One region of the Pseudomonas sp. B22129 genome, then DNA from elsewhere that is predicted to be linked to it. Evidence: predicted binding sites of a transcription regulator. Region 1 holds the regulator's gene; each other region holds the start of a gene.
What was found. Region 1 encodes sigma-54, which starts transcription at its own class of promoters, with help from an activator protein. Its sites were predicted from a motif close to ANTGGCATNNANNTTGCTNT; they were not measured.

Region 1 (10,180 bases):
CCGGATGCCGGTGGCGTTGAGCGATACCCTGCTGGGCTTTGGCGCCGGTGTGATGCTCGCGGCGACGGCTTTTTCGTTGATTGTGCCGGGTATTGCGGCCGCTGAAACCCTGGGGCTCTCGCCATGGGGGGCCAGCGGGCTGATCAGTTTCGGCATTATGCTTGGGGCTTTCGGTTTGTATCTGGTTGATCGCAAGGTCTCCGGCGCCAGCCCGGAAATGTTGGTGGGCACGCCGGATAAACCGGTGATCCTGCCGCGCATCTGGCTGTTTGTATTTGCCATCATCGCCCACAACATTCCTGAAGGCATGGCCGTCGGCGTTTCTGCCGGTGGTGGAATGCCGGATGCCGACAGCCTGGCCATGGGCATTGCCTTGCAGGACGTGCCGGAAGGCTTGGTGATTGCATTGGTGTTGGCCGGCGCGGGGATGTCGCGGGTCAAAGCGTTCTTGATTGGTGCTGCGTCAGGCCTGGTCGAACCAGTGTTTGCCGTGCTTTGCGCTTGGCTCGTGAGCCTGGCCGAAGTGCTGCTGCCTTTGGGGTTGGCGCTGGCCGCGGGTGCGATGCTGTTGGTGGTGACTCATGAAGTCATTCCTGAATCACGCCGCAATGGCCATGAAAAGCTCGCCAGCCTGGGGTTGTGCATCGGGTTTTGTTTAATGATGGTGATGGATACTGCGTTGGGGTGAAGCCATTGCGGCTTCACCTGCCCTAAAGGGTGAGTTCACTCACCCTCATCAAAGAAGTTATTGATCAGCGCCACCAGTGCGGCCATGGCTTCATCTTCCTGCTCGCCTTCCGTCTTCAAGTGAATCCTGGTGCCTTTACCTGCGGCCAGCATCATCATGGCCATGATGCTTTTGCCATCGACCATGGATTCCGGCGTGCGCCCGGCGCGAATCTGGCAGGGGAACTGGCCGGCAACGCCGACAAACTTGGCGGAGGCTCGGGCGTGCAGGCCCAGCTTGTTGATGATTTCAATTTCCAGAGCGGGCATCGCGAGGGTGTTCCTTTCAGCTAAAGGTCGCGGTGGCGGACCTGGACGTTCTTGAGGGTTTGTTGGAGCACCTGGCCCAGGCGTTCAGTCAGGTAGACGGAACGATGGTGGCCACCGGTGCAGCCAATGGCTATGGTGACATAAGCCCGGTTGCTCGCGGCGAATCGTGGCAGCCATTTGAGCAGGTAGCTGGAAATGTCCTGGAACATTTCTTCCACATCCGGCTGCGCTGCAAGGTAATCGGCTACAGGCTGATCCAGCCCGGACTGGTCGCGCAACTCCGGTTTCCAATAGGGATTGGGCAGGCAACGCACGTCGAATACCAGGTCAGCATCCACCGGCATCCCGCGCTTGAAACCGAACGACTCAACCAGAAACGCCGTGCCGGGTTCCGGCTGGTTCAGCAGGCGCAGCTTGATGGCGTCACGCAACTGGTAAAGGTTCAGCCCGGTGGTGTTGATCTTGAGATCGGCCAGGTCAATGATCGGGCCAAGCAGCGTGGTTTCGTCTTCGATGGCTTCGGCCAGAGAGCGATGTGGGCTGCTCAGAGGATGGCGGCGGCGGGTTTCGGAGAAGCGCTTGAGCAGCGTTTCTTCATCTGCGTCCAGATACAGCACATCGCAGTGGATGTGCTTGGCGCGCACCTCTTCGAGCAATTCGGGGAATCGCGAGAGATGGCTGGGCAGGTTGCGGGCGTCAATCGAGACGGCGACCAGAGGTTGCGCCAGTTCGGTATGAATGAGTGCACGCTCTGCCAATTCCGGCAGCAGGCCAGCGGGCAGGTTATCGATGCAATAAAAACCATTGTCCTCAAGAACGTTGAGGGCGGTGCTTTTACCCGAGCCGGAACGGCCGCTGACGATGATCAAACGCATGATTACTGCCCGTTTTGTTCATCCAGTACAACCTGATAGAGCGCCTCGTTGCTTTTGGCGCTGCGCAGTTTGTCGCGTACTTCCTTGCGGTCGAGCATGCTGGCGATCTGCCGAAGCAGTTCCAGGTGTGCATCGGTGGCAGCTTGCGGGACCAGCAGAACAAAGAGCAGGTCGACCGGCGCGCCGTCGATGGCGTCGAAATCGATAGGAGCGTCCAAGTGGAGCAGGGCGCTCACCGGGGATTCACAGCCTTGCAGGCGGCAGTGAGGAATGGCTATGCCGTTGCCAAAACCGGTAGAACCGAGTTTTTCACGGGCAATAAGCGCTTCATACACAGCTTGCGTGTCCAGTTCGGGCACTTCACGGCCGATCAGGTTGGCAATTTGTTCGAGGGCGCGCTTTTTACTGCCGCCCGGCACGTTCACAAGGGAACGGCCGGGGGTCAGGATGGTTTCAAGTCGGATCATGGGGGGAGAGTTAACGACCTGTACCTTGCATCAGGTGCAGATTCTTTTCCTTATGCTTTTTGAGTTGGCGGTCAAGCTTGTCAGTCAAGGCATCGATTGATGCATACATGTCTTCATGCTCGGCATTGGCGACTACTTCGCCACCGGGGATCTGTAGGGTCGCTTCAATTTTTTGCTGAAGTTTATCGACCTTCATGATGACTTGCACATTGGTGATCTTGTCAAAATGACCCTCAAGCCGTTTCAGCTTCTGCTCGACGTATTCGCGCAATGGAGGGGTGACTTCTACATGGTGTCCACTGATGTTGACTTGCATACAGCTTCTCCTTCGTTGCCAGTGCATAAAGCGGTGGGCAGAAATACCCACCACTGGAACGCTATGGCCCGCCCGTCACATCAAACGCTTACGCTCGCTGGAAGGCGCGATCCCGAGGGACTCGCGGTACTTGGCGACGGTTCGACGGGCGACCTGAATGCCTTGTGCCTCCAGTAAACCAGCGATCTTACTGTCACTCAATGGCTTTTTCTGATTTTCCGCGGCAACCAGTTTTTTGATGATCGCGCGGATGGCCGTGGACGAGCATTCGCCGCCTTCGGAGGTGCTGACGTGGCTGGAGAAAAAGTATTTCAACTCATAAATACCCCGTGGGGTATGCATGAATTTCTGTGTGGTTACCCGCGAAATCGTCGACTCATGCATGCCGACGGCTTCGGCGATGTCGTGCAGAACCAGCGGTTTCATGGCTTCGTCGCCATATTCCAGGAAGCCGCGCTGGTGCTCGACGATCTGGGTGGCCACTTTCATCAGGGTTTCGTTGCGGCTTTGCAGGCTCTTGATGAACCAGCGTGCTTCCTGCAACTGGTTGCGCATGAAGGTGTTGTCGGCGCTGGTATCGGCGCGGCGCACAAAGCCTGCGTATTGCGGGTTGACTCGCAGGCGTGGCACCGACTCCTGGTTCAGCTCCACCAGCCAGCGCTCGTTGTCTTTGCGCACGATCACATCAGGAACGACATATTCGGCTTCGCTGGACTCGATCTGCGAGCCTGGGCGCGGGTTCAGGCTTTGCACCAGCTCGATCACCTGGCGCAGGTCATCTTCCTTGAGCTTCATGCGGCGCATCAATTGGCTATAGTCGCGGCTGCCCAGCAAGTCGATGTAGTCGGTGACCAGGCGCTGTGCTTCGATGAGCCACGGCGTTTTGGCGGGCAGTTGGCGCAATTGCAGCAATAGGCATTCGCTGAGGGTGCGGGCGCCAATGCCGGCGGGCTCGAATTGCTGGATGCGGTGCAGGACGGCCTCGATTTCGTCCAGTTCGATATCCAGTTCTGGATCGAATGCCTCAAGAATCTCTTCGAGGGTTTCGTCCAGGTAACCCTGGTTATTGATGCAGTCGATCAAGGTGACGCCGATCAGGCGATCAGTGTCCGACATGGGTGCCAGGTTCAGCTGCCACAGCAAATGGCTTTGCAGGCTCTCGCCGGCGGAGGTGCGGGTGGTGAAATCCCACTCGTCATCATCATTGCTGGGCAGGCTGCTGGCGCTGGTCTGGTAAACATCTTCCCAGGCGGTGTCCACGGGAAGCTCATTGGGGATGCGTTCGTTCCATTCACCTTCCTCGAGGTTATCCACCGTTGGGGCGGTTTCCTGGTAGGAGGGCTCTTGCACGTCAGAGTTGGGTTTTTGCTCGATGTTGTCGGCCAGCGGGTCTGCATTATCGAAGTCGTCGCCTTCTTCCTGGCGTTCGAGCATCGGATTGGACTCCAGGGCCTCCTGGATCTCCTGTTGCAGGTCCAGGGTCGACAATTGGAGCAGGCGGATGGCCTGTTGCAGCTGCGGTGTCATCGTCAGCTGCTGGCCCATTCTCAGGACTAGCGATGGTTTCATGGCAGGGGCTTAACACCTTATTCGCCGGCGCAATGCGCCATCCACGACAGGGCGCGTGAGCGCCAAACATAAGCAAATTATATGCCTGATATCGGGTGCTTTGCCTAGAGCGCGGTAACAATAAAAAAACCGAGGTTTTTATTGACTCCCGCGCGCCTTGGCGAATGGCCAGACACCGCAGTGCTTACAGGCGGAACTCGTGGCCCAGGTACACTTCCTTGACCAGTTCGTTAGCCAGGATGGTGGCGGAATCGCCTTCGGCAATCAGCTGGCCATCGTTGACGATATAAGCGGTTTCACAGATATCGAGGGTCTCACGGACGTTGTGGTCGGTGATCAACACACCGATGCCCTTGGCCTTGAGGTGATGGATGATCTGCTTGATGTCGCCGACCGAGATCGGGTCGACGCCGGCAAACGGTTCATCCAGCAGGATGAACTTCGGTGCGGTAGCCAGGGCACGAGCGATTTCCACACGACGACGCTCACCACCGGACAAGCTCATGCCGAGGTTGTCGCGAATGTGGTTGATGTGAAATTCCTGCAGCAAGCTTTCCAGCTCTTTGCGGCGGCCGTCACGGTCAAGTTCCTTGCGGGTTTCAAGGATCGCCATGATGTTGTCGGACACCGACAGTTTGCGGAAGATCGACGCTTCCTGGGGAAGATAACCGATACCGGCGCGGGCGCGGCCATGCATGGGTTGGTGGCTGACATCCAGGTCGTCGATCAGGACGCGGCCCTGATCGGCCTGGACCAGCCCGACAATCATATAGAAGCACGTGGTCTTGCCGGCACCGTTAGGGCCGAGCAGGCCGACGATCTGGCCACTGTCGATCGACAGGCTGACGTCGCGCACGACCTGACGGCTTTTATAGGCCTTGGCCAGATGCTGGGCTTTCAGGGTTGCCATTAATTCGTCTTCTTCGCAGCGGGTTTGGGTGCAGCTGGAGCGGCGCCGTCTTTCTGCTTCGGCTGAATAACCATGTCGATGCGCGGCTTCGGAGTACCGATCTTCGAACCGTTGGCACGGCCGGCCTGGGCGATTTGCTTCACGGTGTCATAGGTGATCTTTTCACCGTCAGTGGTGTTGCCGTCACTGCTGACAACCCTGGCCTGATCGATCAGGATGATGCGATTCTGCTGGGCGTGGTACTGGATGGTCTTGCCATAGCCCTTCATTGGAGCGGGGTCCGCCGCCGCTTGCTTCTGTTCGAAGTAAGCCAGGTTGCCCACCGAAGTCACGACGTCAATATCACCCGCCGGCGTGCGCGTGAGGGTCACGGTGTTGCCGGTGATCTTCATCGAGCCTTGGGTGATGATCACGGCGCCGGTGTAGGTTGCAACACCTTGCTTGTCATCCAGTTGAGCATCGTCAGCCTGAATGTGGATCGGTTGCTGGCTATCGTTCGGCAGAGCCCAGGCGCTCACGCTTCCCAGTGCTGCGCCCAGACCGAGCAAAATAGGGAGGGTTTTAACGAGCCTCATACTGTCCTCTTACGTTCGATAGCAGGTGTATCCTGCTTTCTTTCAAATACGCTTTCATTCCCTTGCCAGTCGATACACCGCCAGCGCCGTCGATTCTAACGTCTTGCTCGGTCTGCGCATATTGCTGTTGTGGGAAAACGGTCATGCGACTGCTGGTAATAATAGTGTCACGGTTCTTTTCATCGGTACGCGCAACGCGTACCGAGTCGATCAGTTCCACTTGGGTACCGTCCGGGTTGACTTCGCCACGCTGGCTGGTGACGTGCCACGGAAATTCGGTGCCGCGGTAAAGGTTCATGTCCGGGTTGGTCAGCAGAGTGACCTCGGAGGCTTTCACATGATCGACCTTGTCGGCTGTCATCTCGTACTGAACCTTGCCATCCGGCAGGAACTGCACGCTGTAGGCATTGGTTGCGTAATAGTCGATAACGCCTTCGTCAACCTGTGCAACAGGCTTGTCGAGGAAGCGCTCCGGGCTGATATTCCAGTAGCCCACTGCCAGAAATAGCGCGGCAATGACTCCGAACAGCAGGAAGTTGCGAATCTTTTTGCTCAGCATAAAACGCTCTATAGGTAGGCGGCGTGAGCCGCTTCAAGACGGCCCTGGGCACGCAGGATCAATTCGCAGAACTCGCGGGCAGCGCCTTCTCCGCCGCGGGCGGTGGTGGTGCCGTGTGCGTGTTCGCGAACGAAAGCCGCAGCGTTTGCAACGGCCATGCCCAGGCCGACCCGGCGTATCACCGGCAGGTCAGGCAGGTCGTCACCCAAATAGGCGACCTGTTCATAGCTTAGGTTGAGTTGACCAAGAAGCTCGTCCAGAACCACCAGTTTATCCTCGCGGCCCTGATACAGGTGAGGAATCCCCAGGTTTTGTGCGCGGCGTTCCACAACCGGAGTCTTTCGACCACTGATAATCGCCGTTTGCACGCCGGCCGCCATCAACATTTTGATGCCTTGGCCATCGAGCGTGTTGAAGGTCTTGAATTCGCTGCCATCCTCGAGGAAGTACAAGCGGCCGTCAGTCAGCACGCCGTCCACGTCGAAAATCGCCAGTTTGATGTTTTTGCCGCGTTGCAACAGGTCGCCGGTCATTTACATCACTCCCGCACGCAGCAAGTCGTGCATGTTCAAGGCGCCGATCGGGCGGTCGTCGCGGTCGACTACGACCAGCGCCAGAATTTTATGGTCTTCCATGATCTTCAAAGCCTCGGCCGCCAGCATGTCGGGGCGTGCGGTCTTGCCGTGCGGCGTCATGACTTCGTCAATCTTCGCCGTTTGAATGTCGAGGTTGCGGTCCAGGGCGCGGCGCAGGTCGCCGTCGGTGAATACCCCGGCAAGGCGGCCATCGGCTTCCAGGATGGCGGTCATGCCCAGGCGCTTTAGGCTCATTTCCATCAAGGCTTCCTTGAGCAATGCGCCGCGCTGCACGCTGGGCAGCTCATCACCGCTGTGCATCACGTTTTCCACTTTCAGCAGCAGGCGGCGGCCCAGGGCGCCTCCCGGGTGTGAGAACGCGAAATCTTCAGCGGTAAAGCCACGGGCGTCCAGCAAGGCCACGGCCAGTGCGTCGCCCATGACCAGGGCCGCGGTGGTGGAGGAGGTCGGTGCCAGGTTCAGCGGGCAGGCTTCGTGGGCCACGTGAACATTCAGGTTCACTTCGGCTGCCTTGGCCAGGGTCGATTCCGGGTTGCCGGTAATGCTGATCATCTGGATGCCCAGGCGCTTGATCAGCGGCAGCAAGGTCACGATTTCGTTGGTGGTGCCCGAGTTGGACAGTGCCAGGATGATGTCATCCTTGGTGATCATGCCCATATCGCCGTGGCTGGCTTCGGCCGGATGCACGAAAAACGCCGTGGTCCCGGTGCTGGCCAGGGTGGCGGCGATCTTGTTGCCGACGTGGCCGGATTTGCCCATGCCGACCACCACAACGCGGCCCTTGCTGGCCAGAATCATCTCGCACGCGCGTACGAAATCCGCGTCGATGTGGGCCAGCAAGCCTTCTACGGCTTCAAGCTCCAGGCGGATAGTACGTTGTGCGGATTGAATGAGGTCGCTGGATTGGCTCATGTCTGAAATCGTATAGCCTGACGAAAAGTCGGCGATTATAGCGGTAATGATCAAATCCCTCACGTAAGTTCGTCAGGCTTTATTCTGCGGGGGCGCGAGATTCATGATTTGCAACATGGCAAGCAAGGTTTTTTCCCTGTCCATTATCTGAACGAGCACCGTTCCGGCCTTGGGGGCTCTGCATCAGCAGTGATATAGTTCGCCGCCAGTTCGGTCCGCCCAACCCATGTGCCTAACTATTGCACATCCGTTGCAAACGAAAGTCGCAAACATGGTGTCTGAGTGAAAGGCTGCATCCCAAGGAGATTAGATGAGTGCCGATAACGCCTACGCGGTCGAGCTGAAGGGTCTTACCTTCAAGCGCGGGACGCGCAGCATCTTCAATAACGTCGATATTCGCATTCCCCGCGGCAAGGTCACGGGCATCATGGGGCCTTCCGGTTGCGGCAAGACCACTCTGTTGCGTCTGATGGGCATGCAATTGCGGCCCAGTGCCGGCGAAGTGTGGGTCAACGGCCAGAACCTGCCGACGCTGTCGCGCAGCGATCTGTTCGATGCGCGCAAGCATATGGGCGTGTTGTTCCAGAGCGGTGCCCTGTTCACCGACCTCGACGTTTTCGAAAACGTAGCGTTTCCGCTGCGGGTGCATACCCAGCTGTCCGAAGAAATGATTCGTGACATTGTGCTTCTGAAGCTTCAGGCCGTGGGCCTTCGCGGTGCTACCGAGCTGATGCCTGACGAACTGTCTGGCGGCATGAAGCGCCGCGTTGCGCTTGCGCGAGCTATCGCCCTCGACCCTCAGATCCTCATGTATGACGAGCCCTTCGTCGGCCAGGACCCGATCGCCATGGGCGTGCTGGTGCGCCTGATCCGCCTGCTCAACGATGCGCTGGGAATCACCAGTATCGTGGTCTCCCACGATCTGGCCGAAACCGCCAGCATTGCCGACTACCTCTATGTGGTGGGCGACGGCCAGGTATTGGGGCAGGGTACACCGGAAGAATTGATGAACGCCGATAACCCGCGTATCCGCCAATTCATGACTGGCGACCCCGATGGCCCGGTGCCATTTCACTTTCCGGCAGCGGACTACCGCTCAGATCTTCTGGGGAAGCGCTGATGCGCAAGAAATCTTTACTCGAGAAGGTGCGCCTTTTCGGTCGCTCCGGCATCGACCTGATCGAAGTGCTCGGGCGTTCGACGATCTTCCTGTTTCACGCCTTGCTGGGCCGTGGCGGTATCGGCGGTGGCTTTGGCCTGCTGATCAAGCAGCTGCACTCTGTCGGCGTCATGTCCCTGGTCATCATCGTGGTTTCCGGGATTTTCATCGGCATGGTGCTGGCGTTGCAGGGGTTCAATATCCTTTCCAGCTACGGTTCGGAGCAGGCGGTCGGCCAGATGGTCGCCCTGACGCTGTTGCGCGAACTCGGGCCGGTCGTAACGGCCTTGCTGTTCGCTGGCCGTGCAGGTTCTGCATTGACTGCCGAAATCGGCAACATGAAGTCCACCGAGCAGTTGTCCAGTCTGGAAATGATCGGCGTGGACCCGCTCAAGTACATTGTTGCCCCGCGCCTCTGGGCCGGCTTCATTTCCCTGCCGCTGCTGGCGATGATCTTCAGCGTGGTGGGTATCTGGGGTGGTTCGTGGGTCGCGGTTGACTGGTTGGGCGTCTATGACGGCTCCTACTGGGGCAACATGCAAAACAGCGTGACCTTCAGTGGTGACGTGCTCAACGGCATCATAAAGAGCATCGTTTTCGCCTTTGTAGTGACCTGGATCGCCGTATTCCAAGGCTATGACTGTGAGCCCACTTCAGAAGGGATCAGTCGTGCCACCACCAAGACCGTTGTGTACGCCTCGCTGGCGGTACTGGGCCTTGACTTCATTTTGACCGCCTTGATGTTTGGAGATTTCTGATGCAAAACCGCACTGTGGAAATCGGTGTCGGCCTTTTCTTGCTGGCTGGCATCCTGGCTTTACTGTTGCTGGCCCTGCGAGTCAGCGGCCTTTCGGCCAGCCCTACGGCCGATACTTATAAACTTTACGCCTACTTCGACAATATCGCCGGTTTGACTGTCAGAGCTAAAGTGACCATGGCCGGTGTGACCATCGGCAAGGTCACGGCAATCGATCTGGATCGCGACAGCTTCACCGGGCGAGTGACCATGCAGGTCGACAAGAAGGTAGATAATCTGCCGACTGACTCCACTGCATCTATCCTCACTGCGGGTCTGCTGGGCGAGAAGTACATCGGCGTCAGCGTGGGCGGGGAAACAGCCCTGCTCAAGGATGGTTCGACAATCCACGACACACAGTCGTCGTTGGTGCTTGAAGACCTGATCGGTAAATTCCTGCTCAATACGGTCAATAAAGACGCCAAATGAGGAATCTGTTCATGATCTCTA
Region 2 (10,180 bases), 1.3 Mb from region 1:
GCGGGCTCTACCACTATCTCAATCGTGAAGGTTTGTGCGACCACGACCCGGCCAACGGCCTGTCCCCGCCCAAGGGCGAACGGCGCCTGCCCAAGACGCTGGATACAGACCGCGCCTTGCAACTGCTCGACGGCGCGGTCGAGGACGACTTCCTCGCCCATCGTGATCAAGCGATTCTTGAACTGTTTTATTCCTCAGGCCTGCGCCTGTCAGAGCTGACCGGCCTGAACCTGGATCAACTGGACCTGGCGGACGGCCTGGTGCAGGTGCTCGGCAAGGGCAGCAAGACCCGCGTGCTGCCAGTGGGCCGCAAGGCCCGGGAAGCCTTGCAGCTGTGGCTGCCACTGCGCCTGCTGACCAACCCGGCAGATGACGCGGTATTTGTCAGCCAACAAGGCCGACGCCTCGGGCCGCGGGCGATTCAAGTGCGGGTAAAAGCCGCCGGTGAGCGCGAGCTGGGGCAGAACCTGCATCCACACATGCTGCGGCACTCGTTTGCCAGCCATATGCTGGAATCGTCACAGGACCTGCGCGCGGTTCAAGAGTTACTCGGCCATTCCGACATCAAGACCACACAGATTTACACCCACCTCGACTTCCAACACCTGGCAACGGTGTACGACAGCGCCCACCCACGGGCCAAACGCATCAAGGGCAGCGACTCATGAGTATCAAGCTGATCACCTTCGACCTGGACGACACGCTCTGGGATAACGTACCCGTCATCATCAGCGCCGAAGCTTCAATGCGTGAATGGCTGGCGGTGAACGCCTCCAAAGTGGGCGACTTGCCGCTGGAGCATTTTGCCAAGCTGCGCCAGACCGTGCTGGAGCGCCATCCCGAGCTGAAATACCGCATCAGCATCCTGCGCCACCGCGTGTTGATGCACGCCTTTGAAGAAGCCGGTTATCCACAGCCGCAGGCCACGGAAATGGCAGATGTGTGCTACGAGGCGTTCATTCACGCGCGGCACCAGCTCACGCCGTTCCCGGAAGCCGAGCCGATGCTGCAAGCCCTGCGCCAGCACTTCCTGCTGGGCGTGATCACCAATGGCAACGCTGACGTGCAACGCGTGGGCCTGGCGGACTATTTCCACTTCGCCTTGCGCGCCGAAGACATCGGCATCGCCAAGCCGGATGCGCGGTTGTTTCAGGAAGCGTTGCAGCGCGGTGGCGTGGATGCGAGCCAAACGGTGCATATTGGTGATCATCCGGGCGATGACATTGCCGGGGCGCAGCAGGCGGGGCTGCGAGCGGTGTGGTTCAACCCGACGGGCAAGGCCTGGGAAGCGGACAAGAAGCCGGATGCGCAGATTCGCAGCCTGACCGAGTTGCCGCCGTTGCTGCGCAGCTGGAATCAGCACTAAACCCTGTGGGAGCCGGCTTGCCTGCGATGGCGGTCTATCAGTTAACCCTGTGATGCCTGGCCCACCGCTATCGCAGGCAAGCCAGCTCCCACAGGGTATTTCAGCAGACCTGCAATTTTCCCCAGGCATGAAAAAGCCCGCAGCGACGGCGGGCTTTTTCTTACAAGCGATAACTGACCTCAGATAGGTCGGCTGCCGTACTTGTTATCAGGCTTCTTCGGTGGATCAGCCACCACGTTGGCCTCGACTTCCTGCACTTTGCCGCCTTTAGCGAGGAACTCTTCCATCGCGCGGGCCAGCGCATCGCGCTCTTTGTTCTTGGCTTCAACACTCGGCAACTCGTCTACCGAAACAGCGGCCTTGGCTTTGCCTTTGGCTGCTTTGGCAGGTGCGTCATCGCCGCCGTCATCGCCCTCGTCAGCAACGTCTTCGACGGCCGCTTCAAGACCTTCCTCGGTCTCGTCGTCGTCACCTACTTCGAGTTCGTCGTTTTCCAGATCATCGTCGCTCATGTTCTACCTCATGACTTGCGAAAAGCAGATTAGTTATAGCCCAGCTTCACCCCCTGTCGAGGGCGCCGGAAAAAAATCAACATCCACTGGTTAACCAGTGGCTTATGCCTCATCACCATGCAACGTGGCGAGGACTTTACGAGCACCGCCATGATCACGGTGCTCGCCCAGATAAACACCTTGCCAGGTTCCTATCGCCAAGCGGCCGGCCTTGACCGGCAAACTCAGCTGGCAGCCCAGGAGACTGGCCTTGAAGTGCGCCGGCAGATCATCCGGACCTTCGTCGTCATGTTCGAACCCTGCACGCCCTTGCGGCACCAGCGAGTTGAAAAAACGCTCGAAGTCACGGCGAACCGCCGGGTCGGCATTCTCGTTGACCGTCAACGAGGCCGAAGTGTGCTGCAGCCACAGATGCAACAGGCCCACGCGACACGCCTTCAGTTCAGGCAGGCCGGCGAGCAACTCATCCGTCACCAAATGAAAGCCCCGGGGCTTGGCCCGCAGGGTTATCAGGGTCTGTTGCCACATACAGTTCTCCGCCCATCGGCGCGCATTCTAGCGCGCTCTGGGAAAAAACAAAGTGTCGAATACGCCTACATGCCTGTAAGACATCCGCACCCTCAAAAGTGCCGTGTGGATCCCATCACAAAGTCGATAAAAAACCCATACACCTTTAGCCAAAGACAAACGCCAGACAAAAAAATGCCCGGCAAGCCGGGCATCTTTTTTACACGTACTTACAAGTTGTAGCCGCGTTCGTTGTGTTGCGCCAGGTCGAGGCCCACGGCCTCTTCTTCGTCGGTAACCCGCAGGCCCATGACCGCATCCAGCACCTTGAGGATGATGAAGGTCACGATGGCCGTGTAGATCACGGTGAAGCCGACGCCTTTGCACTGGACCCAGACTTGCGCCGCGATGTCAGTAGTGGTGGCGTTGAAGCCGCCCATCGCCGGTGCAGCAAACACGCCGGTCAGGATCGCGCCGAGGATACCGCCGATACCGTGTACGCCGAAGGCGTCCAGGGAGTCGTCGTAGCCCAGTTTGCGTTTCAGAGTGGTCGCACAGAAGAAGCACACCACGCCAGCCGCCAGGCCGATGACCAGGGCGCCCATCGGGCCCACTGTGCCGGCAGCCGGGGTGATTGCCACCAGGCCCGCAACCACACCCGAGGCGATGCCCAGAGCGCTTGGCTTACCGTGGGTGACCCACTCGGCGAACATCCAGCCCAGCGCCGCAGCAGCGGTAGCGATCTGGGTAACCAGCATTGCCATGCCGGCAGTGCCGTTGGCCGCAGCGGCGGAGCCGGCGTTGAAGCCAAACCAGCCAACCCACAGCATCGCCGCGCCGACCAGGGTGTAACCCAGGTTGTGCGGGGCCATCGGGGTGGTCGGGAAGCCTTTGCGCTTGCCGAGTACCAGGCACGCCACCAGGCCAGCCACACCGGCGTTGATGTGCACCACGGTGCCGCCTGCGAAATCCAGCACGCCCCAGTCGCCCAGCAAAGAACCCGGACCGCCCCACACCATGTGAGCAATCGGCGCGTAAACCAGGGTGAACCAGATGCCCATGAAGATCAGCATCGCAGAGAACTTCATACGCTCGGCGAAAGCACCCACGATCAGCGCAGGCGTAATGATGGCAAACGTCATCTGGAAGGTGACGAACACCGACTCAGGGAACAACGCCGCCGGGCCGGTGATGCTGGCCGGGGTCACGCCCGAGAGAAACAGTTTGGACAGGCCACCCACAAACGAGTTGAGGTTGACCACGCCTGCTTCCATACCCGTGGTGTCGAACGCCAGGCTGTAGCCGTACACGAACCACAAGATGGAGATCAGGCCAGTGATGGCGAAGCACTGCATCATCACCGACAGAATGTTTTTGGAGCGAACCATGCCGCCGTAGAACAGCGCCAGGCCCGGAATGGTCATGAACAGTACCAGCGCGGTGGATGTGAGCATCCACGCCGTGTCGCCGGAATTGAGGACTGGAGCGGGGGCTGGGTCCGCCGCCAATGCCAGGGCCGGCATTACGAGGGACAACAGGGCTCCTAGCCCTGCGAATTTACGCAGAGTCATATTGTTTTCTCCTGGGGCGTTGGGGGTTTGGCGGCTTAGATTGCGTCGGTATCGGTTTCGCCGGTACGGATGCGAATAGCCTGTTCCAGATTGACCACGAAGATCTTGCCGTCACCGATCTTGCCGGTGTTGGCCGCCTTGGTTATCGCCTCGATAACCCGGTCAAGATCCTTGTCGTCAATGGCGACATCAATCTTCACCTTTGGCAGGAAATCGACCACGTATTCCGCGCCGCGATACAGCTCGGTGTGACCCTTCTGCCGACCGAAGCCTTTGACCTCAGTAACGGTAATGCCCTGCACGCCGATCTCGGACAACGACTCGCGTACATCGTCCAACTTGAACGGCTTGATGATGGCAGTGACTAGCTTCATGAAAACTCTCTCCCGAATTGGTGGACTTGCCCCAGGAAAACAAACCCGTCTCAAGTCTAAGCGCAGTGCCTGGCTTTGTAACGCGTCGTCGCCTCGGCATTTACCGTTGCGACGCCAGCGAACCACTGGTGACGAAACCTGTACCCCTGATCCGTCGGCGCACTGCATTCGTCACAGCGACTGCATCAGTGCATGGGTCATGATCGTCTAAGCAGAAACCTTGCCAGCTCCGTAAAAATCACTGAAATCAGTCCTTTGCCCACTTATGCCCACCTGCGGGGCTTTTTGGAGGCGCCATTGCGCACTTAAACGGTGCGCGAGCGCCCGGCCCACTGCGCGAAAAGCGTGCGCCCAGGCCTGCGAAAAAGACTATAGACGCTGCGTGATACACTGCCGGCCAACAGTTTTCCGGAATATTTCCCATGCTCGCGCCCAAAGACCTCCTCGACGCCCTGAGCGGCCACGCCTCTCGCTTGTTCAGCGGCGACACCCCGCTGCCCCGCAACGAAATCGAAAGCCAATTCAAGGCATTGCTGCAAAGTGGCTTCAGCAAACTCGACCTGGTGAGCCGGGAGGAATTTGATAGCCAGATGGTGGTGCTGGCGCGCACGCGGGCGCGGCTGGAGAGCCTGGAAGCGAAGGTGGCCGAGCTGGAAGCCAAGTTAACGCCGCCCTCCGCTGAATAAACTCGGACTCTGTGGGAGCTGGCTTGCCTGCAATAGCGGTGGGCCAGGTATCTCAGGGCTAACTGATAGACCGCCATCGCAGGCAAGCCAGCTCCCACCTAAAGCGCTGCGGGCTGCTTTGGATACGTTCTGTAAAACCTCCCCCGCCTCCCCCTTCCCCACCTCGTCTACCCTTGAAAAACCCGCAGGAAGCGGCCTCCCTTTCAAGGAACGAGCATGTCCCTCGCCATCGTCCACAGCCGCGCCCAAATCGGCGTCGAAGCCCCCGCCGTCACCGTCGAAGTGCACATGGCCAATGGGCTGCCATCCCTGACGCTGGTCGGCCTGCCGGAAACCGCCGTGAAGGAAAGCAAGGACCGCGTGCGCAGCGCCATCCTCAACTGCGCGCTGCAATACCCTGCGCGGCGCATTACCCTCAACCTCGCGCCCGCCGACCTGCCCAAGGACGGCGGGCGTTTTGATTTGGCGATTGCCCTGGGGATTCTGGCAGCCAGTGTGCAAGTGCCGTCATTGATGCTCGACGACGTGGAATGCTTGGGGGAATTGGCGTTGTCCGGCGAGGTGCGTGCGGTGAAAGGCGTGTTGCCGGCAGCACTGGCGGCACGCAAGGCCGGGCGCACCGTGATAGTGCCGCGGGCGAATGCCGAGGAAGCGTGCCTGGCGTCAGGGTTGAAAGTGATTGCTGTGGACCACCTGCTGCAGGTGGTCGCGCACCTGAATGGGCAGGTGCCGATTGAGCCCTACAAGTCCGACGGCTTGCTGTACTTGAACAAACCCTACCCGGACTTGAGTGAGGTGCAAGGCCAATTGGCGGCCAAACGCGCTTTGCTGATTGCCGCAGCAGGCGCGCATAACCTGCTGTTCAGCGGGCCACCCGGCACAGGCAAGACATTACTCGCCAGCCGCCTTCCCGGCCTGCTGCCACCACTGAGTGAGCAGGAAGCCCTGGAGGTCGCTGCGATTCAGTCAGTTGTCAGCCTCGCACCCTTGAGCCACTGGCCGCACAGGCCTTTTCGCCAGCCGCACCATTCTGCGTCAGGGCCCGCATTGGTAGGCGGTGGGTCGAAGCCGCAGCCTGGAGAAATCACCCTCGCCCATCACGGCGTGCTGTTTCTGGATGAACTGCCCGAGTTTGATCGCAAGGTGCTGGAAGTACTGCGCGAGCCATTGGAGTCGGGGCATATCGTGATTTCCCGCGCCCGTGACCGCGTGAGTTTCCCGGCCCGTTTCCAACTGGTGGCGGCCATGAACCCCTGCCCCTGCGGCTATATGAGCGAACCCAGCGGGCGTTGCCGTTGCACGCCGGAGCAAATTCAGCGCTACCGCAACAAGCTCTCCGGGCCGTTGCTGGACCGGATCGACTTGCACCTCACCGTCGCCCGGGAAACCACCGCGCTCAATCCGACCCAACAGCCCGGCGACAGCACGGCAAAAGCCTCAGCAGAAGTCGCCGAAGCCCGGGAGCGCCAACAAAAGCGCCAGGGCTGTGCCAATGCGTTTCTTGATCTGCCGGGATTACGCGCGCACTGCCAGCTGGCGAAAGCCGACGAGGGCTGGCTGGAAAGCGCCTGCGAGCGGCTGACGTTATCGCTGCGCGCGGCCCATCGACTGCTCAAGGTCGCGCGCACCCTGGCTGACCTTGAACAGGTGGAGAACATTGCCCGGCATCATTTGGCCGAGGCGCTGCAATATCGCCCAGCGGCATTGAACTAGCCCTCTGTGCGGCAGCCCTTCGCGGTGAACCCCAGCAGCAACCGCGCCACTTCCATCACCTCATCCAGCGCCGCCTCGGCAGATTCGCTGGAGGGCTTGAGCATCAGGTCATCGGCATACCCCATGGCCACGGCAAAAATCTGCCGGGCGGCGCGCGTTGGCGAATCACAGCGAAATACTTCGGCAACCACGCCTTGCTCAATCACCTCGGCGAGCATGCCTTGCCACTGGGCGTTGATCACCAGATAGGCCTCGGCCATTTGCGGGTCATGCATCGCCTCATCCCAGGCATCCAGCCACAGCGCCCAGCCGGCGTCAGCTGTACACGGCAGGCAATCACGCAGGAACCTCATCAACGCCTCCTGCGGCGGCAAGCCGACCAGCGGCGCGCGGACTTCGTCCAGTTGCTCATTGGCAAACCGCACAAAGGCTTCGCGGCGCAGCTCATTCCAGTCGCTGAAGTAGTGATAGACATGGCTGCGAGACAGCCCGGCATGTTCGGCCAGATCACGGGTGGACACATCGGCGAACCCCTTGCTGCGAAACAGCTCCAGGGCAGCGGCGATGATCTGGTCTTTACGGTCGGTACGCGACATGGGCAATTCCTTCAGGCACCGGTAGATGAGCGGCGCTTGCTTTTTGAGCGGTCGCTCAAGGATACTTGAGCAGTCGCTCAATAATAGCGTCTAACACTCCTTTGGTGCACCCATGTCATCCGTCACACCGCAAATTCTTATCGAAGAAAGCAAGAAAATCGGCCAACAGTCCGCCAGCCAAACCCTCAAGGCGATCGCCAGGGCCTACCCCGGCAAGTTGTTTTGCACGCTGTCGCTGGTTGCGCTGGAGAACGCGCTTCTACTGGCATACCCGCTGTTTGCCGGGTTCGCGGTGGACTCGATTATCCGGGGCGACGCGGGTAGCGCACTGTTTTACGCCGCCGTGGTTCTGGCGTTCTGGGTCGTCGGGGCGGCACGCCGTGCGCTGGACACGCGCACCTTTACGCGCATCTACGCCGACCTCGCGGTGCCGGTAATCCTCAATCAACGCCTGCAAAACCACAGCACTTCGCGCGCGGCGGCGCGGGTGGTGCTGGCGCGGGACTTTGTGGATTTCTTCGAAAAACATGTGCCGATCATCGCCACGGCACTGGTGTCCATCGTCGGCGCGGCCGTGATGCTGCTGGTGATCGAGCCGTGGATCGGCCTCGCCTGCCTGAGCGCCTTGCTGCTGTGCACCACGTTGCTGCCACGCTTTGCGCGGCGCAACCAGCAGTTGCACGAGCGCTTGAACGACCGCCTGGAAAAAGAAATCGGCCTAGTGGAAAAGGTCGGCGCCCAGACCTTGCAGCGTCATTACCAGGTGCTGTCACGCCTGCGCATCTGGCTGTCAGACCGCGAGGCCGCCGCGTTCCTGTTTATCGGTACGCTGGCAGCCCTGCTGTTTGTGGTCGCGATCAGCCAGTTGGCACTGTCGCCCGCCGTGAAAGCCGGCCACGTTTACGCGGTCATGACGTACCTGTGGACCTTCGTCAGCAGCCTCGACGAAGCGCCAGGCATGGTGGATCAACTGGCGCGTCTCAAAGATATCGGCAAGCGCGTGGACCCCGGCCTGGGCGACGCCAAGCCTTAGCGGAAGCGGTCCACTTCATGGCGCAGGCCCGCCGCCAGGGTTTCCAGTTCCTTGGCGGTGATCGCCAGGTTCGAGACCACTTCGCGCTGCTCGCTGTTGGCCAGCGCAATGCTTTGCAGGTTGCTGCTGAGTACGTTCGCCGTGCTGCTCTGCTCCTGCGTGGCGGTGGTAATCGCGGCAAACTGCTGGCCGGCGGAGCGGCTTTGCTCGTCGATGCGCGCCAGGGCCGAGGCCACGTCGGCGTTGCGCGACAGGCCTTCCTGCATCAGCACGTTACCGTGTTCCATGGTGCTGATGGCGTTGCCGGTTTCCTGCTGGATGCTCTGGATCATCACTGAAATTTCATCGGTGGCCTGACGGGTGCGTGATGCCAGGTTGCGCACTTCGTCGGCCACCACGGCAAACCCACGCCCCTGCTCACCGGCGCGGGCAGCCTCGATGGCGGCGTTGAGCGCCAACAGGTTGGTCTGCTCGGCAATCGAGGTGATCACCCCGACAATCCCGCCGATTTCCTGGGAACGCTGACCCAGGGTGTTGATCACTGTAGCCGTGCTGTTCAGCGCAGTGGCGATATGCTCCAGGGACGACGACGCCTCTTGCATCGAGGTGCGGCCGATGCGCGTCTGCTGCGCATTTTCCTGTGCAAGCCGTTCGGTGTTGCCCATGTTGTCGGCGATGTTCAGCGACGTGGCGCTGAACTCTTCCACTGCGCCCGCCATGCTGGTGATCTCGCCGGACTGCTGCTCCATGCCTTCATAGGCGCCCCCGGATAAACCGGACAGCGCCTGCGCGCGGCTGTTGACCTCTTCGGCCGCCTTGCGAATGTGCGAAACCATGGTCGACAGCGCTTCGCCCATCTGGTTGAAGCTGCCCGCCAACTGGCCGATTTCGTCGTGGCTGGACACGTTCAAGCGCGCGCTCAAATCCCCCGCGCCCAAGGCTTCGGCCTGACGCACCAGATCACTCAGGGGCTGCAATTTACTGCGCAGTAGCCAGACCGCTGCGCCCACTGCCAATAACATCGCCAGCACGCTGCCAATCACCAGGCGAATACCGACGGCCCAGGTCACGGCGCGGATTTCCGATTTCGGCATGCTCGCCACCACTGCCCACGGGCCACCTTCAAACGGCACCGAGACGCTGTAGAAATCTTCGTTCTTGTCGCTCCAGAAGCGGCCTTCGCCCGGCTTTTTCGCGAGGTCGAGCATCACCGGAACCGCCTGATCCAGCGCCTGCACGCCCGCCGGTGGCACCAGCCAGTGCTTCTGTTCATCCAGCAACGCCAGGGAGCCGGTCTGGCCGATACGGAAGCGCTTGAGGTTATCGAACTGGGCCTTCTGCTCGTCGGTGTAATCAAAACCGATAAACAACACGGCAATGACTTTGCCGCCGGCATCGCGCACCGGGCTGTATTGGGTCATGTAGGAACGGTCGAACAATACCGCGCGGCCCACATAACTCTGGCCGGCCAGCAAGCGCTGGTAGGCCGGGTGCTGGTGGTCGAGCACGGTGCCGATAGCGCGGTTGCCGTCTTGCTTGGTCAGCGAGGTGCTGATGCGGATGAAATCTTCGCCGCTGCGCACGAACACCGTGGCCACGCCGCCGGACATTTGCTTGAACTCGTCCACTTCATCGAAGTTGTTGTTCAGCACCTGCTCGCCCAGGTAAAGGCTCGGGGTCTGTACACCGGCCACGGTCACTGGCTGGTCCGCGTGCACGCTCAAGCCGGCGCCGAAGCGCTTTTCAAACAGCCCGCTCAAACGCTGGGTACTTTCGCGCAAGGTGCTGTGGAAGGTGTTGAGTTGGTCGGCGAGCAGGCGTG
Region 3 (10,180 bases), 2.7 Mb from region 1:
AAAGGCCAATTGGGCGCTGCCCGGTAGGCACCCCACACAGCTCCCACCCAAAGCAAACCCGATCACTGATCGGGTTTTTCATGTCCACACCCTTACAGTTTTTACTGTCACTCCCGTCCGCGCTCGACTATTCTCGCAACTGTCCCCGTACACTTCTAAACTGTGCCGGTATGTTTCACACAAAAATAAAATACCCGTGAAATCGAGTGCTGCGTCATGACCAATCTGTTGCTTTACCAACGTATCGCCCAGCAACTGGCTGAGGATATCCGGCGCGGTGTCTATCAGCCCGGCGAGCGTGTGCCTTCGGTGCGCAAAATGAGCTCCCAGCTCAACGTCAGCCACGCGACGGTGTTGCAAGCCTATGCCAACCTGGAAGACCAGGGGCTGATCCGGGCGCGGCCGCAGTCGGGCTACTACGTGCACCAGACGCCGGCACTCACCGCACCGACGCCGGACATCGCACGGGTCGAACGCCCGGGGTTGGTCACCCGCAGCAGCATCATCCAGCAAGTATTGGTCGAGTCGCGCCGCGAAGGTGTGTTTCCGTTGGGCGCCGCTGTGCCCAGCGTTGACTACTTGCCCGTGCGCGCGTTGCACCAGCAACTGGCCAAGGTCACACGTTTCCAGAGCCCACGGGCATTCAGTTACATGTTCAGCCCCGGGTTTGAACCGCTGCGCCGCCAGGTGGCGATCCGCATGCGCGATGCCGGCGTGGTGGTCGACCCCTCCGAAGTGGTGATCACCCACGGCTGTGTGGATGCGTTGCAGATGTCGTTGCGCGTGCTCACCCGCCCTGGTGACCTGATCGCTGCCGAGTCTCCGACTTACTACGGTTTGCTGCAACTGGCCGACCTGCTCGGCCTTAAAGTCATTGAGATCCCCAGCGACCCGGCCACCGGCATGAGCCTTGAGGCCCTGCAATTGGCGGCAAACCAGTGGTCGATCAAAGCCCTGGTGCTGACTACGCGCCTGAGCAACCCCCTTGGCGCGACCATGCCCGAAGAGCGACAGAAACAGTTGCTGCGCCTGGCCTCGGATTTTGATATCCAGATCGTCGAGGACGATATTTACGGCGAGTTGATGTTCGAGCTTGGCCGCACCAAAGCCTTGAAAGCCTACGACCGCCTGGACCGGGTGATCTACTGTTCAAGTTTCTCCAAAACCTTGTCCCCCGGTGTGCGCATTGGCTGGATGATTGCCGGCAAGTACCAGCAGGATATCCAGCGTTTGCAGATGTTCAGCACCCACTCTGCGTGCAGCGTGACCCAGATGGGTGTCTCGGCCTATCTGGAGAACGGTGGTTACGACCGGCACCTTCGCTACATCCGCCAGGAATATCGCAAGAACCTCAGCGCCTTTCAGTTGGCGGTGCAGCAGTATTTCCCCGAGGGCACGCAGATGACCCGCCCGACCGGCGGCTTCATCCTGTGGGTCAGTTTGCCCGGGCGGGTCAATACCCAGGAACTGCACGTGCGTGCCCTGCAACAGGGCATCAGCATTGCGCCGGGCGTCATCTTCAGCAATACGGAACAGTTCAACCACTGTATTCGCCTCAACTGCGGTACGCCGTGGAACCGTGAGGCAGAGCGCGCGCTGATGACGCTGGGGATGCTGGCCAGCCAACTATGCCTGGAGACCGCAGCCGGGGGCTTCTGAGGTGCAGCTGAGGCAAGTATCGGGGACAGCATCGATAGCCTGCTGATCATCAGGCTTGTCATGCAGCGCTCAACAAGCGAGCATATGGCCTTCTGCCGTTAATGCTGTAGGCAAAATGACCTCTATTGTTCGCGCTGCTGTGGTGATTGGCTTGTTAAGCCTGTGTAACGTCGGCACTGTGCTGGCGGCGCCCCCTGTGGCGGACAGCCAACCTTCAGCCAGCACCCAGCAAAAGCCCCCCGCAAAGAAACCGGCTCCTGCCAAAAAAGCCCCGGCAGCCAAGAAAAAAGCCGCCACGGTGAAGAAGCGCGCACCGACCGCGAGCAAGTCCAAATCGGCTCATGAAGTGGCCCAGACCCAACTGTCGCCGGCACAGTTGGATTTGTCTCTGCCTTCGGACATGGTCAGGCACTTGCAGCCTATCGGTACCATGCCAAAACCCAAGAACGTGCCGTTGTTGCCGCCGATGTTTGCCGAAAAGCCTGCCGATAACAGTGCCTTCCAGATCAACGGGCGCTTGCTCAGCAATGAGATGAAGCTGCAATTGCGTAACGATGAGCGCCGAGAAGTGGAAGGTGCGGCGCTGGATTTCGAGTTCAAGCAATAAAACCTCAAGTGTTGGTGACGTGAACCGCCGACCATCTGTCGCAGACTGGTCAGTCACTTTTGTTTTGTGCGAAAAACCCCTGTTAGACCATTTTAAAACGAATGTTTTAGGGCGTACTCTAGCCCGGCCATCCACATTGAGCCGTCGAGGATCTGTTGTTCATGAAATGCCGTGAAGGCTGTGGCGCTTGCTGCATTGCCCCCTCCATCAGTTCACCGTTGCCGGGTATGCCTGACGGCAAACCGGCGGGCGAACGCTGCCTGCACCTGTCGGTCGAACAGCTATGCCTGCTGTTCGGCCAACCGGAACGCCCAGCGGTGTGCAGTGACTTCAAGGCAGATCTGGATGTTTGCGGCACCGACCAGGCCGATGCAATCCGGTTGATCGGTTGGTGGGAGCAAATGACGGCGGCTTGATGGGCTTTACTATCGGAACTTCAACAATAAGGAATACAACAATGGGTTCGCTGAAACGAATGGCTGTGTTGTGCGGTTTTACAGTGTTGTTTGCTGCCACTGCCCAGGCTGAGGATTGGCAAGTTGCCAAGGACGAAGACGGTATCAAAGTGTCCTTGAGCGAAATTGCCGGCTCCAAGTACAAGGCTTATCGCGGTGTGACGGTGATCAAGGCCCCGGTCGCCAAGATCCAGGCCCTGCAGGAAGACGTGGCCGGTGCCTGTTCCTGGATCCACGAATGCAAATCGCAGAAGCTGCTCAAGACCGAAGGTGACAAGAGCTGGACCTATACCCAGTTCAAGGCACCGTTCCCGGTGACCGACCGCGACTCCATCCTCGAAATCACCACCACCAAGGCGGCTGACGGCACCGTGACCCGCAAACTGCTGGAAGTGCCGACCTACCAGCCTGAAGTCAAAGGCTACGTGCGCGTTGCCCAGGTTGATGGCTACTGGAAGCTGGTACCCAAGAGCCCGACGGAAACCGAAGTGACCTATCAAGTGCACACCGAGCCAGGCGGCAGCGTGCCATCGTGGCTGGCCAACAAGTTTGTGGTGGACGCGCCGTTCAACACCTTGAAAGCCCTGAAAGAACACGCTGAGAAATAAGCGCAGCCGGTCCGGTGCCTCCGGCCTTGAGTGGAACGTTTGGCGAACCCTCAAGGTCCAGATAGATGTGAGCCCACACATGGGCTTTATCGAGGAGGCACCGATGCAAACGTGGCAAATTACCTTCGTTGATGATCACGGCGTCAAGTCCGTGGAGCAGTTCACCTGCGAACAAAAGCCCAGCCTCGAAGACGCTGCGCACATGATTCGCAACAAGCTGGTGCCGGTTGCGGCCGAGCTTGACCTCAATGACCTGGAGGGCCGCAAACCCGAGCCTACGGTCAAGATCCTCAAAGACCAGAACAGCATTCAAATCCTCGACATTTCTCCCGCCGCCTGAACATTCCCTGACTGCCATCCAAACCCCTCTGGTGGAGGTGATAGCTTCGCGCTACTCTGCAATCGAGATCAGCGAATGAATCGCTAAGGTCTGGTCTTGTCAGCTACATGCTTGTTTTCCCTCGGTGTTGTTATTGCCGTAGTACCTGCGCCAGTAGGGCGCGGGCTTCGGGAAGCACGGAAAGTCTATCCATCGGTTTGAGGAGGACGTTTCATGAGCACAGCCTATCAAGAAGACATCAGCACCAACGTACTGCGCCGCATGAAAGAAGGCGGCTTCGACTTCTCGCGTTTCCACCCCATCGAGTTTTACGCCATTTTCCCGGATGAGGAACGTGCGCGCAGGGCTGCGGGCCGGTTTCGTGGGGAATCCCTGAATGCCCAGGTCAGTGCGCGCGATGACGGCGCCTGGTATCTGGAATTGAGCAAAATCATGTCTGCCACCTACGACGGCATAGGAGACTTCGAGCAAGACTTTGGGGCGGTGGTCGAGCCGCTGGGCGGGATCATCGAAGGATGGGGCGTCAAGCAGGAGGTGCGTGGGTTACCCATGTAGCGGGATTGTATGTGTAATGCAGCGTATCGGCTGACCTCAGGGTCGGCCGTTTTTGTTTGTGCTGCGGGAAAAGTAGCCGGAACGTGCGGCACTTTTTCCTGCACCAAAAAAAAGCCACCCAAAGAGGGTGGCCTAAAGGGAAGAGCGGAGCGCTGAAGTTGTAGGACGCATCCTGTTCAGCAGTTGGTTGCGATTATCCGCAGGCGCGGCCGGGCAGTGAAATCAACTCTGACTATGCTGTTGATAGTCAAAACCCGCATTGCGATGAAGCGCGGGCCAGGACGACGTGCATTCTGCGCACCAGGACGGTGCAAGCAAATGTTCGTGGTTATTCAACCGATTGATTTTTAAGTGTTTATGCCGATGGCACGGGCCTTGCGATAGCGCTTGAGCCTGGGTGACAAGGAGTACGGCATGACCCGCACTTATTACGATGAAATGTACGACGGGGCAGGGCAGGTTCGCCCCCATTATCGCGAGTTCGCCCGCTGGTTGGCCGAAACCCCCGCCGAACTGCTGGCGCAGCGCCGCCGCGAGGCCGATTTACTGTTCCACCGCGCCGGGATCACGTTCACCCTGTATGGGGACGAGCAGGGCACCGAGCGCCTGATACCGTTTGACACCATCCCGCGCAGCATTCCGGCGAGCGAGTGGCAGACGGTGGAGCGCGGCTGCATTCAGCGGGTCAAGGCGCTGAACATGTTTCTCGCCGACCTGTATCACGAGCAGCGCATCATCAAGGCTGGCGTGATTCCTGCCGAGCAGGTGCTGGCCAACGAGCAGTATCAGTTGGCGATGCAGGGGTTGGACCTGCACCGCAATCTGTATTCGCACATCACCGGCGTTGACCTCGTACGCGATGGCGACGGCACTTACTACGTGCTCGAAGACAACCTGCGTACCCCCAGCGGCGTGAGCTACATGCTTGAAGACCGCAAGATGATGATGCGCCTGTTCCCCGAACTGTTTGCCGCCCAGCGCATCGCCCCCATCGATCACTACCCCAACCTCTTGCTCGATACCCTGAAAAGCTCGAGCCCCCTGGATAACCCCAGCGTGGTGGTGCTCACCCCCGGGCGCTTCAACAGTGCCTTCTTTGAACATGCCTTCCTGGCCCGCGAAATGGGTGTGGAGCTGGTGGAAGGCGCCGACCTGTTCGTGCGCGACGACCATGTGTTCATGCGCACCACCGACGGCCCCAAGGCTGTAGACGTGATCTACCGCCGCCTCGACGACGCGTTCCTCGACCCGCTGGCGTTCAACCCGGACTCCATGCTCGGCGTGCCCGGGCTGCTCGCGGCCTATCGTTCCGGCAATGTGGTGCTGGCCAATGCCATCGGTACCGGGGTGGCGGATGACAAGTCGGTCTACCCATTCGTCACTGAGATGATCCGTTTTTACCTGGATGAAGAGCCGATTCTGAAGAACGTTCCTACGTTTCAATGCCGTAAGCCCGATGAACTGTCCCATGTGCTGGCCAACCTGCCGGACCTGGTCGTCAAGGAAACCCAAGGCTCCGGTGGCTACGGCATGCTGGTAGGGCCGGCGGCCACCAAGGCGGAAATCGAAGCCTTCCGTGAGCGCATCAAAGCCAAGCCACACGCCTATATCGCCCAGCCGACCCTGTGTTTATCCACGTGCCCGACGTTCGTCGAGAACGGCATCGCGCCGCGCCACATCGACCTGCGCCCGTTCGTGTTGTCCGGCAAGGAAACCCGCGTGGTCCCCGGCGGCTTGACCCGCGTGGCGCTGCGTGAAGGCTCGCTGGTGGTCAACTCGTCCCAGGGCGGCGGCACCAAAGACACTTGGGTGGTCGAGGACTGATGCCATGTTGAGTAGAACTGCCTCGGATCTGTACTGGATGTCGCGCTACCTTGAGCGCGCGGAAAACCTCGCGCGCATGCTCGATGTCAGCTATTCGCTGTCGCTGATGCCCCAGGACGGGCGCGGCGACGGCCTGCACGAACTGGCCATGCCGCTGCTGATCACCGGGACCCTGGAGGATTATCACGAGCGCCATGGCGAGCTGGACGCTGAACGCTTGCTGCACTTCTTCGCACTGGACGCTGCCAACCCGGCGAGCATCTACAGCTGCCTCGGCGCTGCGCGGGCCAGTGCCCATGCCGTGCGTGGGCGAATTACCGCAGACATGTGGGAAAACATCAACGCCACCTGGCTGGACATTCGCGATATCGCTCAGCAGGGGCTCAGCCGCTACGGCATGAGCCGCTTTTGTGAGTGGGTCAAGGAGCGTTCGCACCTGTTCCGGGGGGCCACTTACGGCACCATTATGCGTAACGATGCGTTTCGTTTTATTCGCCTGGGCACCTTCATCGAACGCGCCGACAACACGTTGCGCCTGCTCGATGCACGCTACGAAATGGCCGGCGAGCGGGCGGCGGCGGTCACCGACGGCACGGCCCACGCCTACTACCAATGGAGCGCCTTGCTGCGCGCGCTGTCATCGTTCGAGGCTTACACCGAAATCTACCGCGACGCCCCCGGCGCCCGGCAAGTGGCGGAATTGTTGCTGTTACGCGCCGACGTTCCGCGTTCCTTGAGGGCTTGCAGCGAAGAGATCGACCAGATCCTCGCCAGCCTGCCGGGCCTCAACGGCCGACCGGCCCAGCGCCTGGCCGCCGAGATGGACGCGCGCCTGCGCTTCACCGCGATTGATGAAATCCTCGAGGAAGGCCTGCACGCCTGGCTGACCGACTTTATTCCTTTGGTGCGCCAGCTGGGCGACGCCATCTACAGCTCCTACCTGGAGGCCGCATGAGACTCTCCATCAGCCACGAAACCACCTACCACTACGAAGACCAGGTGCGCGCAAGCATTCAGTACCTGCGCCTGACACCCCACGACAGCGAGCGCCAGCACGTACTCAGTTGGCAGCTTGATTTGCCGCGCCCGGTGCGTGCGCAAGTCGACCCGTTCGGCAACATCCTGCACGTATTGACCCTGGACGAGCCCCATGACGCCATCATCATCGGCGCCCGTGGCCAGGTGGATATCGACGAATCGCGTGAGGCTGAACACGAGAGCCAATCCGCCTTTCCGTTCCTGCGCAGCACCCGTTTGACCGAGCCCGATGAAGCCTTGCGCGGCTTTGCCGGGCAGCACTGCCACCAGCGCCGCGACCGCACCGCGTTGATCGATTTGATGCACGCGCTCAACCAGGCGATGGTTTACACACCTGGCGCCACCGAGGTCGACACCTGCGCAGCCCAGGCCTTCGCCGGGCGCGCGGGCGTGTGCCAGGACCACACTCACGCGTTCGTGGCGTGCGCGCGCAGCCTGGGGATTCCGGCGCGGTATGTGTCGGGGTATTTGTACTCGGAGGACAGCACGCACCTGGCCAGCCATGCCTGGGCCGAAGCCTGGCTGGATGACGCGTGGTACAGCTTTGACGTGACCAATACGCTGTCGCGTCCGGAACGGCATTTGAAACTGGCTGTGGGCCTGGATTACCTCGACGCCTGCCCGGTACGCGGCATGCGCCGGGGCGGCGGGCATGAGCAGATGCATGCCAAAGTGTTTGTGGCGCCGACGCCGGTGATTTCAGTGCAGCAGCAATAATCTCTAGAACGAAGCAGGCCAAATGTGGGAGCAGGCAAGCCAGCTCCCACAATTGGTTTTGGAGTTTGCTCCTAGGGTTGCTGCTTACGCCCCGCCATATGCTTCAAATACCCCACCAGCAAATCCAGTTCGCCATCCGGCAGCACACTGGCGGCAAACGCCGGCATTTTTGCCTGCGGCCAATGCCTCAAGCTCTGCGGGTCGCGGATGTAACGCTTGAGGAAATCCCCGCTGAAATATTCGGTCGGGTTGTAGGGCACATTCAGGTCCGGCCCCACCTGTGCATCACCGGCACCATTAAGGCGATGGCAGGCCAGGCAGTTTTTCTGGAACACCTCAAAGCCTTGATTGATAGGGTCATTGGCGGCCAGTTTCGGATCGGGCAGCAAGGCCGGAAACCGCTCGGCCACGGTCTTCAATTGCTTGATCCCCGCCACCTGGAACGGCCATTGTTCAGGGCTGATATTGCTGGCTTGCGGGTCGGTCCACACCAGATAAAACGGCCCCGCGCCCGGCTTGCCCTCCGCCAGCGGCGGCCATGGATGTGCCGGGTCTTCCACCGCCAACCACGCGCGGGCGCCGTGGGTTTGCAGTAAAGGCGCGGCGCTCAGTTCTGCGGCAAAACCATCCAGGGCGACGGCTTGCAGGTGGTTTTCCGGCTTCAGGCCGGGTAGGAGAGCCGCTAGCGGCACCGCCCGATACGTCATGGCGCGTTTGTAGGAAACGTCATCAATGACCTGCACCGTCTGCACATCCGGGCGTGCGAGCAGCTCGGCGGTCTGCCAGGTTTTATGGGTGTGGTCGAGTTCAATGGTCAATTGCGCGGCGCCGGCGGGGAGGGCCAGCAGCAAGGCAAGAAAGGCGACGGTGGATTTCAAGAGAGAGCCCGATTCGAAGTGGCGGTGATGCCCACGATACCGGAAATCTGCAGGCAAAAAGACAGCCCCTGCAACAGGACAGCTATGCGCAATGTCCCGGCAGGTGCTGCCAAAAGCTGCAGTCCTGAAGCTGTGTGTGCACAGAATCGGGGGGGCGACTTGTCACCCGATGACCTTGGTTAAATTGGGCAAGATCAGAATCAGTGTGGTGGCGAAAAGAATGAGTCCCGCCTGACGAACTTTCGAATGTTTAAACATGGCTGACTGCCTTTTGTTGTTATTCCTGAGCGTCAAATGCGTGCCGTGAATTTCAGTATCGCGATGTGACGTTGCACTTTTCTTACAGCTGCTCCGGCAAAACCCGGCAGCAACTCCTTACTGATTCAACCTTAGAGCCCTCGTTCTTCGCGGCTTAGATCCATTTCATATCAGCTAATCAGGAATTCTGATTAAAAGGGCATGAGGCCTATCGCCATCTTCGCGCCAACGCCTCTGCTAGACAGCTAAAACGATTAACCCGGTGTTTCCCGTAGCTGCCTACCGTTCGTCCGAGCGTGGGGGTCAAAAGAGATGAGCGCATCCGTCATTGAAACCGTGTCAATCGGGCCTAAGGTAGGGGCACACACGACTGCGGTTCGAGGACGTCATGACCCAAGCTTTGATCTTTGATGCGATACGCACGCCCCGGGGTAAAGGCAAGGCTGACGGCGCCTTGCACAGCGTCAAACCGGTGAACCTGGTGGCCAGCCTGCTGACCGCACTGGCAAAGCGCAGCGACCTCGATACGCACCAGGTGGATGACATCGTGCTCGGCTGCGTCACCCCCGTGGGCGACCAGGGCGCTGACATTGCCAAGACCGCTGCGTTGGTGGCGGACTGGGGCATCAGCGTCGCCGGCGTACAGATCAACCGCTTCTGTGCCTCGGGCCTTGAAGCGGTGAACCTCGGCGCGATGAAAGTGCGTTCCGGCTTTGAAGACCTGGTGGTGGTCGGCGGCGTCGAGTCCATGTCGCGTGTGCCCATGGGCAGCGACGGCGGCGCCTGGGTGCTTGACCCGCACACCAACCTGCACACTCATTTCACGCCGCAGGGTATTGGCGCCGACCTGATCGCGACGCTGGAAGGTTTCACTCGCGAGGACGTCGACACCTTCGCCCTGCAGTCCCAGCAGAAAGCGGCTCGGGCGCGCGCAGACGGTTCCTTCAGCAAATCACTGATCGCGGTGCAGGACCAGAACGGCATTGTGCTGCTCGACCATGATGAATTTATCCGCGGCGACTCCACCCTTGAAGGCCTGGGCAAGCTCAAGCCGAGTTTCGAGATGATGGGGCAGATGGGCTTCGATGCCACCGCGTTGCGGGTCTACAGCCATGTGGAGCGGATCAACCACGTGCACACACCGGGCAACAGTTCCGGCATCGTCGATGGCGCCGCACTGATGTTGATCGGTTCCGAGGCCAAAGGGCGCGAACTGGGCCTGCAACCGCGGGCGCGTATCG

Region 2: a site for sigma-54 is predicted at 4,539-4,558, ahead of glnK (P-II family nitrogen regulator). Genes of this name have one in related genera too.
Region 3: a site for sigma-54 is predicted at 4,587-4,606, ahead of AB4P94_RS14050 (circularly permuted type 2 ATP-grasp protein). Genes of this name have one in related genera too.

The regions. Positions count from the first base shown of each region.
Region 1 covers NZ_CP162592.1:342,124-352,303, reverse strand. The annotation lists gene AB4P94_RS01635 (ZIP family metal transporter) at 1-688, shown strand, start outside; gene AB4P94_RS01630 (HPr family phosphocarrier protein) at 724-996, opposite strand; gene rapZ (RNase adapter RapZ) at 1,017-1,871, opposite strand; gene ptsN (PTS IIA-like nitrogen regulatory protein PtsN) at 1,874-2,338, opposite strand; gene hpf (ribosome hibernation-promoting factor, HPF/YfiA family) at 2,349-2,654, opposite strand; gene AB4P94_RS01610 (RNA polymerase factor sigma-54) at 2,730-4,223, opposite strand; gene lptB (LPS export ABC transporter ATP-binding protein) at 4,408-5,133, opposite strand; gene lptA (lipopolysaccharide transport periplasmic protein LptA) at 5,133-5,708, opposite strand; gene lptC (LPS export ABC transporter periplasmic protein LptC) at 5,695-6,267, opposite strand; gene AB4P94_RS01590 (KdsC family phosphatase) at 6,276-6,800, opposite strand; gene AB4P94_RS01585 (KpsF/GutQ family sugar-phosphate isomerase) at 6,801-7,775, opposite strand; gene AB4P94_RS01580 (ATP-binding cassette domain-containing protein) at 8,086-8,895, shown strand; gene mlaE (lipid asymmetry maintenance ABC transporter permease subunit MlaE) at 8,895-9,692, shown strand; gene mlaD (outer membrane lipid asymmetry maintenance protein MlaD) at 9,692-10,159, shown strand; gene AB4P94_RS01565 (phospholipid-binding protein MlaC) at 10,171-10,180, shown strand, end outside.
Region 2 covers NZ_CP162592.1:1,638,759-1,648,938, reverse strand. The annotation lists gene xerC (tyrosine recombinase XerC) at 1-668, shown strand, start outside; gene AB4P94_RS07410 (HAD family hydrolase) at 665-1,366, shown strand; gene sutA (transcriptional regulator SutA) at 1,546-1,878, opposite strand; gene AB4P94_RS07400 (secondary thiamine-phosphate synthase enzyme YjbQ) at 1,981-2,406, opposite strand; gene AB4P94_RS07395 (ammonium transporter) at 2,616-3,956, opposite strand; gene glnK (P-II family nitrogen regulator) at 3,992-4,330, opposite strand; gene AB4P94_RS07385 (accessory factor UbiK family protein) at 4,753-5,016, shown strand; gene AB4P94_RS07380 (YifB family Mg chelatase-like AAA ATPase) at 5,233-6,729, shown strand; gene AB4P94_RS07375 (TetR/AcrR family transcriptional regulator) at 6,726-7,325, opposite strand; gene AB4P94_RS07370 (ABC transporter six-transmembrane domain-containing protein) at 7,438-8,358, shown strand; gene AB4P94_RS07365 (methyl-accepting chemotaxis protein) at 8,355-10,180, opposite strand, start outside.
Region 3 covers NZ_CP162592.1:3,043,938-3,054,117, forward strand. The annotation lists gene AB4P94_RS14015 (OmpA family protein) at 1-27, shown strand, start outside; gene AB4P94_RS14020 (PLP-dependent aminotransferase family protein) at 217-1,659, shown strand; gene AB4P94_RS14025 (translation initiation factor 2) at 1,775-2,266, shown strand; gene AB4P94_RS14030 (YkgJ family cysteine cluster protein) at 2,428-2,682, shown strand; gene AB4P94_RS14035 (START domain-containing protein) at 2,724-3,329, shown strand; gene AB4P94_RS14040 (hypothetical protein) at 3,433-3,669, shown strand; gene AB4P94_RS14045 (ribonuclease E inhibitor RraB) at 3,883-4,224, shown strand; gene AB4P94_RS14050 (circularly permuted type 2 ATP-grasp protein) at 4,639-6,048, shown strand; gene AB4P94_RS14055 (alpha-E domain-containing protein) at 6,053-7,003, shown strand; gene AB4P94_RS14060 (transglutaminase N-terminal domain-containing protein) at 7,000-7,803, shown strand; gene AB4P94_RS14065 (c-type cytochrome) at 7,875-8,681, opposite strand; gene AB4P94_RS14070 (acetyl-CoA C-acetyltransferase) at 9,328-10,180, shown strand, end outside.